3 linked regions of the Aquabacterium sp. OR-4 genome follow. The protein of the gene in region 2 interacts with the protein of the main gene of each other region in a pairwise test. Links are inferred from orthologs where the notes say so. Each region holds a gene or a part of one and is shown on either strand. Other genes may lie near its edges.

Region 1 (3,004 bases), 240 kb from region 2 along the record:
CCACGTAGGCATTGCCGGGGCCGGTGATCTTGTCCACCCGCGGGATGGTGGCGGTGCCGTAGGCCAGTGCCGCCACGGCCTGCGCACCGCCCACGGTGAAGGCGCGGCTGACGCCGGCCACGTGGGCGGCGGCCAGCACCAGCGGGTTCTTCTCGCCACGCGCTTGACCTGAAACGCCATCCCTGCGGGCCGGCGTGGGCACCACCATGATGATCTCGCCCACACCGGCCACATGGGCGGGGATGGCGTTCATCAGCACGCTGCTCGGGTAGGCGGCCTTGCCGCCCGGCACGTAGATGCCCACGCGGTCGAGCGGCATGACCTTCTGGCCCAGCAGCGTGCCGTCTTCGTCGCGGTACTGCCAGCTCAGGCCGCAGGCCTGCTTCTGGCGCTCGTGGTAGCTGCGCACACGGTGCGCGGCCGATTCGAGCGCCGCGCGCTGGGCCGGCGTGATGGCGTCAAACGCCGCCTTCAACTCGTCGCGCGTGAGTTCCAGGGCGGCCACGCTGTCGGCCTGCAGGTGGTCGAACAGCGCGGTGTAGCGCAGCACTGCGGCGTCGCCATGGCGGCGCACCTCGGCCAGGATGTCGGCCACACGGGCCTCGATCGCGTCGTCGGTCTCGGCCGACCAGTGCAGCACCTGCTGGAAGGCCGCCTCGAAATCGGGTTGCGTGGTGCTGAGCTGGCGGATGGCGACGGCGGTCATGGCGGAAAGCGTCTGGCGGATCAGGATTGGCGCGCGGCAATGGCCTGCGCAACGGCATCGATCAGGCGGCGGATCGGCTCGCGCTGCAGCTTCAGCGCCGCCTGGTTGACCACCAGGCGCGAGCTCACATCCAGGATGCGCTCGACCTCGACCAGGTGATTGGCCTTGAGCGTGGAACCGGTGGACACCAGATCGACGATGGCATCGGCCAGGCCGGTCAGTGGCGCCAGCTCCATCGAGCCGTAGAGCTTGATCAGGTCGACGTGCACGCCCTTGTCGGCGAAGTGCTGGCGCGCGATGGCGGTGTACTTGGTGGCCACGCGGATGCGCGAGCCCTGCTTCACCGCGCTGGCGTAGTCGAAATCATCGCGCGTGGCCACGCTCATGCGGCACTGGGCGATCTTCAGGTCGAGCGGCTGGTACAGGCCGGCGCCGCCGTGCTCCAGCAGCACATCCAGGCCGGCCACGCCGATGTCGGCGCCGCCATGCTCCACATAGGTGGGCACATCGGTGGCCCGCACCAGCACCACGCGCACGCCATCGTGGCTGGTGGGCAGGATCAGCTTGCGGCTCTTCTCGGGGTCCTCGCTCACCGTGATGCCGGCGGCGGCCAGCAGCGGCAGCGTTTCCTCGAAGATGCGGCCCTTGGACAGGGCGAGGGTCAGCATCGTCATCGGGGGGTGTCCTCTCAGGGGCGCCCCATGCCGCGCGGATCAGGGCCACCGTGTACCGCGGGTGCCCGAGAGCCACCCGCAGCATGTGGCCGCAGGTGTCAGTGGGAGTGGTGCGGGGCGTCGGCCGCCGGTGCGGCTGCCCATTCGGCGGGGGTGAGCGTCTTCATCGACAGCGCGTGGATTTCGGCCCGCATTCTATCGCCCAGGGCCGCATACACCCGCTGGTGGCGGCGGATTCGCGGCAGGCCGTCGAACTCGGCCGACACGATGGTGGCGAAAAAATGCTGCCCGTCACCCTCGACCACGAGGTGCTCACAGGGCAGGCCTGCAGCGATGTAGCTGCGAACTTGGTCAACGGTGGGATCAGCCATGTGGGGGATTATCTGCGAGCACTGAATGCCCGAGCGCCGTGCGGCGGGATCTGTACCCGTGTGGCATCCACGCGCGCCCTGCCCGCCCGGCGCTCAGGGCCGGATGCGGTAGCCGATGCGCAGCAGATGCAGCGTGAGCGCCGCCACGGCAATGAAGGCCGTGCCCACCACGGCCAGACTGAGCCAGGGCGAGGCGTCGCTGGTGCCGAAGAAGCCGCGCCGGAAACCGTCGATCATGTAGAAGAACGGGTTCAGGTGGCTGGCCGCCTGCCAGAACGCGGGCAGCGAATGCACCGAATAGAACACGCCCGACAGAAAGGTCATGGGCATCACGATGAAGTTCTGGAACGCCGCCATCTGGTCGAACTTCTCGGCCCACAGCCCGGCAATCAGGCCCAGCGAGCCCATCAGCCCGGCACCGAGTGCCGCAAACACCAGGATCCACAGCGGCTCGGCAAAGGGCGGCGGCGAGAACCACACGGTGACGATGAACACGCCGAAGCCCACCATCAGGCCGCGCACCACGCTGGCCCCCACATAGGCCGCATACCAGGCCCAGTGCGACAGCGGCGAGACCAGCAGGAACACCAGGTTGCCGGTGATCTTGCTCTGGATCAGGCTGGACGAGCTGTTGGCAAAGGCGTTCTGCAGCACGCTCATCATCACCAGCCCGGGGATCAGGAAGGCGGTGTAGCTGACCTCGCCGAACACCTGCGCCCGGCCCTCGAGCACATGGCCGAAGACCAGCAGGTACAGGATGGCCGTGAGCACCGGCGCGCCCACGGTCTGGAAGGCCACCTTCCAGAAGCGCAGAATCTCTTTGTAGAACAGCGTGCCAGCGCCCTCGAGACGGGCGCTCATGCCACCGCCCCCACGGCCTGCACCGGTGCGGCCACCGGCGAGCGGCCCTGCATGATTTGCACGAACACGTCCTCCAGATCGGCGCGGCCGATCTCCAGATCCTCGACGCCCACACCCGCACCGCGCAGCGTGGCCAGAAAGCGCTCGACCTCGGCCGCATCGCGCGCGCGCAGCTGCACGATGCGCCCCGTGGTGCGCGCCAGCGCCGCCAGCTCGGGCGGCAGGGCCTGGTCGGTCTTGAAGCGCAGCATGGTGCTGTGCGTGGCGGCCAGCAGCGTGGCCGTGCGCTCCAGCGCGACCAGCCGGCCCTGCTTGAGCATGCCGATGCGGTGGCACAGGGCCTCGGCCTCCTCGAGGTAGTGCGTGGTCAGCAGCACCGTGTGGCCCTGCTT
Region 2 (2,852 bases):
CGAATCCCGCAACGCACAGCGCGGAGGCTTGTCCAGTGAGCCGGCGACGCCTGCTGCAGCAGATGCTGGCCGGCCCGCTGGCCGCGACGCTGCCGCTGTGGCCCGGTGCCGCGCAGGCTGGGGCGCAGCGCGAGGAGCTGTTGGCCGACTCGGTGCGCACCGCGCTCAGCGCGGCCATCGCCGCGGCTTCGCCGCCGCGGCCCAGCTTCGAGCGCAGCGACGAGCGCCTGGCCCATCTGCGCTGGCTGGGCGCCAGCAGCGAGCTGCTCAAGCGCTTCAAGAGCGAAGGCCATGTGCGCGTGGAGTTCCTCGAAACCCTGTGGTACGAGGCCACCCGCGCCGGGCTGGAGCCGGCCCTGGTGCTGGGCCTGGTGCAGGTGGAAAGCGGCTTTCGCAAGTACGCCATCAGCTCGGCCGGCGCGCGTGGCTACATGCAGGTGATGCCGTTCTGGGCGCGGCTGATCGGTGATGGCGATCCGGCGCGGCTGTTCCACATGCAGACCAACCTGCGCTTTGGCTGCGTGATCCTGCGCCACTACCTCGACACCGAGCGCGGCGACCTGTTCCTGGCGCTGGGCCGCTACAACGGCAGCCGCGGCCAGGCGCCGTATCCGAACGCGGTGCTGGCCAACCGCGCACGCTGGCGCGTCTGACCCTACCGCGCAGCGCTGCCACGCCTAACCATCGCGCAGCGCTGGCACGCCTAACCGCCGCGCAGCGGCGCCTGCGGCAACTAGCCGCGCAGGCCTGGCCAGGCGCGCGGCGCGGCGCTGCCGGCACCGGTCAGCTGCAGCACCCGCTCGACCGTGTCGTCAACCATCTCGTCGATGTTGGCGGGCTTGTTGTAGAAGGCCGGCAGCGGTGGAAAGACGATGCCGCCCATCTCGGTCACGGCGGTCATGTTGCGCAGGTGGGCCAGGTTGAAGGGCGTTTCGCGCACCAGCAGGATCAGCCGGCGGCGCTCCTTCAGCGTGACATCGGCCGCGCGGGTGAGCAGGTTGTCGCCAAAGCCGTGGGCGATGGCGGCCAGCGTCTTCATCGAGCAGGGCGCCACCACCATGGCGGTGGTGTCGAAGCTGCCCGAGGCCACGCAGGCGCCCACATCGCCCGGGGCGTGGTGGTGGTCGGCCAGCGCCCCGAGCGCGGCACGGTCCAGGCCCAGCTCGTGGTGGGCGCTGAGCACGCCCGAAGGCGTGACGACCAGGTGGGTTTCGAGGCCGAGCGTGCGCGCGCGCTGCAGCAGGCGCACGCCGTACACCGCACCGCTGGCACCGGTGATGCCGACGACCAGGCGCGCCATGTCAGGCTGCAAACCGGTCAGCCGGCGCGCGCGAGGCGGCGCTGGCGCTGCGGGGCAGGCCCAAGGCTCAGGCCAGCAGCTGCTTCAGCTCGCCCGACTCGTACATCTCCATCATGATGTCCGAGCCGCCGACGAATTCGCCCTTGATGTAGAGCTGGGGAATGGTCGGCCAGTCGGCGTATTCCTTGATGCCCTGGCGGATGGCGTCGTTGTCGAGCACGTTGACGGTGACCAGGTCCTTCACGCCGCTGGCCTTCAGCAGCTCGATCGCGCGGCCCGAGAAGCCGCACATCGGGAACTGGGCCGTGCCCTTCATGAACAGCACCACGCGGTTGCCCTTCACCAGGCCGTCGATCTGTTGTTTCACGTCGCTCATGGGAGTGTGGCCCGGTGCCCCGGGCGCCAATGCATTGAAGATGCGGGTTTATAAGGCAAAGCGGCCCAGCCGCGCGGCGACTGCCGGCAAACCCGTGCGCAGCAGTCGCGCACCGGGCGCTGCCGCTGCCGGGTTCAGAACGCCATGTTCACGCCCAGCCGGATCATCGGCTGCAGGCGGATGTCGCGGCTGGCGGCGTCCAGCACCAGGCTGCCGGCGCCGCTGCGGTCGAGCCGGGCATGGCCGAAGCCCAGCGCGGTGACGCCCAGATCGGCGCTGACGCCCCAGCCGCCGTCGGCATGCGTGCTGGCGCTGGCATAGCCCACGCCGGCATAGCCGGCGCCTGACAGCGGCAGCGCAGCGCCGGCCTCGGCATGGCCGCCCAGCGTGCCCGGCTGGCGCAGGTTGAGCAGCACGCCGCCGGTGACGCGCAGGCCGCCGGTGTCGCCCAGGCGCAAGGTGCTGAACTGGTAGTCGCCCAGCAGGCGCAGCGTTTGCAGCGCGGGGCCGATGCTGGCCGACAGCGGCTGGGTCATGCGCAGGCGCAGCAGCGGCTGCTCAAGCTCGAAACGGGCCTGCAGCCGCGGGCCGGCCAGGGCATCGGCCGGCGCGGTGAGGCCGTGATCCTGGGCTGCCAGCGGGCTGCTCAGACCCAGGACGCAGATCAGGCTGAAGGCGGTGCGCATGCGGCTCTCCTGGCTGGCTGGCCGGGTGGCCGGCGGCCGCCCTGTCAGTGCATGCTACGCCTGCACCGGCCCGCGTGGGGGCGATTTGAAGCGGCGCTCAGGCCGTGGTTCGGGCCGCTATTTCACGCTTTGCCGGAGGGCGCCCGCCCGCCGGTGCAGCGCGGCCGGGCTTCGAGGTCGAGGCGGGTGCTGATCTCGGTCAGGCCGGCGGCCTGCAGCAGCGCGGCCACCGGCGCGGCCTGGTCGAAGCCATGCTCGAACAGCAGCCAGCCGCCCGGCGCCAGGTGCGCCGCGGCGCCCGCCACGATGGCGCGGTAGGCGTCGAGCCCGTCGCCGCCGGGGGTCAGCGCCAGCCGGGGCTCGTGGCGCAGCGCCGGCAGGTGGGGGTCGTCGCCGGCGATGTAGGGCGGGTTGCTGAGCACCAGGTCGAAGCACGCGCCGGCGGCCACGGCCTGCCACCAGGTGCCCTGGGCCCAGGCCACCGGCAGGC
Region 3 (2,960 bases), on a different replicon or contig from region 2:
CATCGCCGCGGCCACCGGCACGCCGGTGCTGGCGCCACTGGCCGGCCGGGTGATCGACACCGGCGACTACTTCTTTTCCGGCCACGCGGTGTGGCTGGACCATGGCGCCGGCCTGCTGAGCCTGCTGTGCCATCTGAGCGCCATCGACGTGCAACCCGGCGATGTGGTGCCTGCCGGCGCGCCGGTGGCCAAGGTGGGCGCCACCGGCCGCGTCACCGGCCCGCACCTGCACTGGGGCGTGTGCCTGAACCAGGCCATGGTCGACCCGGCACTGTTTCTGGCCGACGCAGCCAACGACCCGCCGCGCCAATGACAACGGGCGCCCGAAGGCGCCCGTGAAGAGGGTTGTTGCCCACACCTCGGGGGGCTGCCGCGGCAACCCGCAGCCAGGGGCTCAGCACCTGTCGAAGCGAAGCGAGGCCAGCGCCGGGCCGCTCCCAAGCGGCCTCGCCCACCCCTCGGGGGTCGGCTGCGGTACCCCGCAGCCGGGGGCTCCCCTTACTGCGCGAACTTGTAGTCGGTCTTCGCGCCCTTGCTCAGGTCCTGCTGGAACTTGACCAGCTTCTGCTGGGCCAGGTGCTGCTGGATCTGGGCCTTCACCGCGTCGAACTCGGGAAATTGCGCCTGGCGGGTGTCTTCCAGGCGGATGATGTGCCAGCCGAACTGGGTCTTCACCGGCGTCTCGGTCATCTCACCCTTCTTCAGGCCCGACATGGCCTTGCCGAACTCGGGCACATAGCTCTCGGGCTTGGCAAAGTCGAGGTCGCCGCCGTTCTGGCCGGAGCCCGGATCCTTGCTCTTGGCCTTGGCCAGCTCCTCAAAGCTGCCGCCACCCTTGATCTGCGCGATCAGGGCCTTGGCTTCCTCTTCCTGCTCCACCAGGATGTGGCGGGCGCGGTACTCGGTGCCGGTGTTCTGGGCCTTGAACTTCTCGTACTCGGCCTTGGCCTCGGCGTCGGTGACCGGGTTCTTCTTCTTGTAGTCCTCGAACAGCTCGCGGATCAGGATGCTCTGGCGGGCCAGTTCCATCTGCGCCTTGTACTCGGCGTTCTGGCTCACGCCGCGGCGCTCAGCCTCCTGCGCAAAGATCTCGCGGCGCACCACCTCGTCCTTGGCACGGGCCTGGATCTCGGGCGTCACTTCCTGGCCGGCGCGCTTGGCCTGGTCGAGCAGGGTGTCCAGGCGCGCCTTGGGCACGGCCTTGCCGTTGACGATGGCGATGTTCTGCGCCAGCGACGCCAGCGGCAGCAGCAGGGCGGAAGTCACGGCCACCGCGGTGGCACGGGCAGCAAAGCTCTTGCGGATCATGGGCAGACAAACCTTCTCGGGGGAGACGGGCGCACCGGCTTGGCGGCCCTGACGGGAACGGAGGGAGAGTGGGAGTGTGGCCGCTGCCGTGCCTAGCACTCAGGCCGGGCTTGGCGCACGCGCATCGATGGCGAGCGCGTGGATGCCCTGGGCCAGCAGCGGACGCAGGGCATCATACACAAGGCGGTGTCTCGCCACGGGCGTCAGACCGGCCAGGCGCTCGCTGACCAGGCGCACCCGCCAGTGCGAGCCTTCGCCCGCGCCATGGTGGCCGGCGTGCAGGTGGCTTTCGTTGATGACCTCCAGCAACGCGATCGGCTGGATGGCGGCGCGCACCGCGGATTCGATCTGGCTGGCTTGTACGGCGTTCAAGGCTTGATCCTCTGGTCAGGGCGTGACCGGCTCCCGGCAGGGAGAAACGCGCCGGCCTCGGAGCGGCCGTGCGCAAACGCTCATGACGCCTTGTCGTCGGCCGCTGGCTCGTCGGGCAGGTACCGGCCGATGTACAGGCCCTGTGCCAGGGTGAACACCAGCATCAGCCCGATGCCGCCGAACAGCTTGAAGTTGACCCAGGCGTCGGTGCTGAAATGGTAGGCCACCCACAGGTTGAGCACGCCCATGCCGGTGAAGAAGCCGACCCAGGCCCACGACAATCTCTGCCACACGGCGTCGGGCAGCTGGATCTGCTCGCCCAGCATCAGCTTGAGCAGGTTGCGACCAAACAGCCATTGGCTCACCAGGAAGGACAGCGCCATGGCCCAGTACAGGCCGGTGGGCTTCCACTTGATGAAGGTCTCGCTCTTGAGCCACACGGTCAGCCCGCCCAGCACCACCACCAGGCTCAGGCTGATCCACAGCATCAGGTCGACCTTGCGGCCGCTGAGCTTGAGCCAGGCCACCTGGGCCAGCGAGGCCGCAATGACCACCAGCGTGGCCAGCATCACCGGCGCCTCAGCGGGGCCGACGCTGCCGCCGGCCACCATCCAGCCGAAGTGTTGCGAGGCGAGGGCGGCGGCCCATTCCCTGTGGTTCTCGGCGTACTTGAAGGTACCGAAAAACAGCAGGATCGGCAGAAAGTCCAGAAGCAGTTTCATGCGGCGGCGAGTGTAGCGGCCGGCCATGACGGCCGGCCCCCCCTCATCCCTGGCTTGCAGTGTCTGGCGCGCCCTGTTGGCGGCCAGGGCGTGACCGAAGTCAGGCTTTGGGCGTGAAATCGATCGACGCCGAGTTGATGCAGTAGCGCTCGCCGGTGGGCGCCGGGCCGTCCTCGAACACATGGCCCAGGTGCGAGCCGCAGGCGGCGCAGCGCACTTCAACGCGCAGCATGCCGTGGCTGGCGTCGACCAGGCGCTCCACGCGGCCGGGCTCGATCTCCTGCCACCAGCTGGGCCAGCCGCAACCGGCGTCGAACTTCTCGCCCGAGCGGAACAGCGGCGTGGCGCAGCCCACGCAGCGGTACACGCCATCGGCCCAGTGGTCCCAGAAGCGGCCGGTAAAGGCCCTCTCGGTGGCGGCGTGGCGGGCCACCTCGAACTGCATCGGGTCGAGCTGGGCGCGCCATTCGGCCTCGGTCTTGCGCACCGGGTAGCGGTCATCGTCGTGCGCATGCGGGGCGGGGGGCTTGGAACCGGGCTTGCTGAAGGGGTTCATGG

Evidence for each region.
Region 1: the proteins of grxD (region 2) and N4G63_RS19245 interact in binary tests that used the Escherichia coli proteins (3 or more experiments, as listed by UniProt). The link is inferred for Aquabacterium sp. OR-4 from one-to-one orthologs.
Region 3: the proteins of grxD (region 2) and N4G63_RS06700 interact in binary tests that used the Escherichia coli proteins (3 or more experiments, as listed by UniProt). The link is inferred for Aquabacterium sp. OR-4 from one-to-one orthologs.

The regions. Positions count from the first base shown.
Region 1 is NZ_JAOCQD020000002.1:1,584,976-1,587,979, forward strand. Bases 116-2,968 are described here. They hold N4G63_RS19245 (BolA family protein), read right to left. Parts: upstream 1,752-2,968; coding sequence 1,479-1,751; downstream 116-1,478. Other genes in these bases: hisD (histidinol dehydrogenase), read right to left, coding at 116-706; hisG (ATP phosphoribosyltransferase), read right to left, coding at 727-1,374; N4G63_RS19250 (ABC transporter permease), read right to left, coding at 1,845-2,612; N4G63_RS19255 (ABC transporter ATP-binding protein), read right to left, coding at 2,609-2,968. Outside these bases: more of hisD, read right to left, coding at 1-115; more of N4G63_RS19255, read right to left, coding at 2,969-3,004. UniProt on the Escherichia coli protein: Involved in cell resistance against acid stress.
Region 2 is NZ_JAOCQD020000002.1:1,823,642-1,826,493, reverse strand. What follows is about bases 23-2,723. They hold grxD (Grx4 family monothiol glutaredoxin), read right to left. Parts: upstream 1,677-2,723; coding sequence 1,368-1,676; downstream 23-1,367. Other genes in these bases: prmC (peptide chain release factor N(5)-glutamine methyltransferase), read right to left, coding at 2,485-2,723; N4G63_RS20230 (hypothetical protein), read right to left, coding at 1,811-2,362; N4G63_RS20240 (UbiX family flavin prenyltransferase), read right to left, coding at 734-1,300; N4G63_RS20245 (lytic transglycosylase domain-containing protein), read left to right, coding at 63-653. Outside these bases: more of prmC, read right to left, coding at 2,724-2,852. UniProt on the Escherichia coli protein: Monothiol glutaredoxin involved in the biogenesis of iron-sulfur clusters.
Region 3 is NZ_JAOCQD020000001.1:1,575,946-1,578,905, reverse strand. What follows is about bases 45-2,853. They hold N4G63_RS06700 (BolA family protein), read right to left. Parts: upstream 1,681-2,853; coding sequence 1,408-1,680; downstream 45-1,407. Other genes in these bases: msrB (peptide-methionine (R)-S-oxide reductase MsrB), read right to left, coding at 2,503-2,853; N4G63_RS06695 (septation protein A), read right to left, coding at 1,761-2,402; N4G63_RS06705 (peptidylprolyl isomerase), read right to left, coding at 499-1,308; N4G63_RS06710 (peptidoglycan DD-metalloendopeptidase family protein), read left to right, coding at 45-313. Also shown: more of N4G63_RS06710, read left to right, coding at 1-44; more of msrB, read right to left, coding at 2,854-2,958. UniProt on the Escherichia coli protein: Transcriptional regulator that plays an important role in general stress response. Has many effects on cell morphology, cell growth and cell division. Acts by regulating the transcription of many genes, including dacA (PBP-5), dacC (PBP-6), ampC and mreB.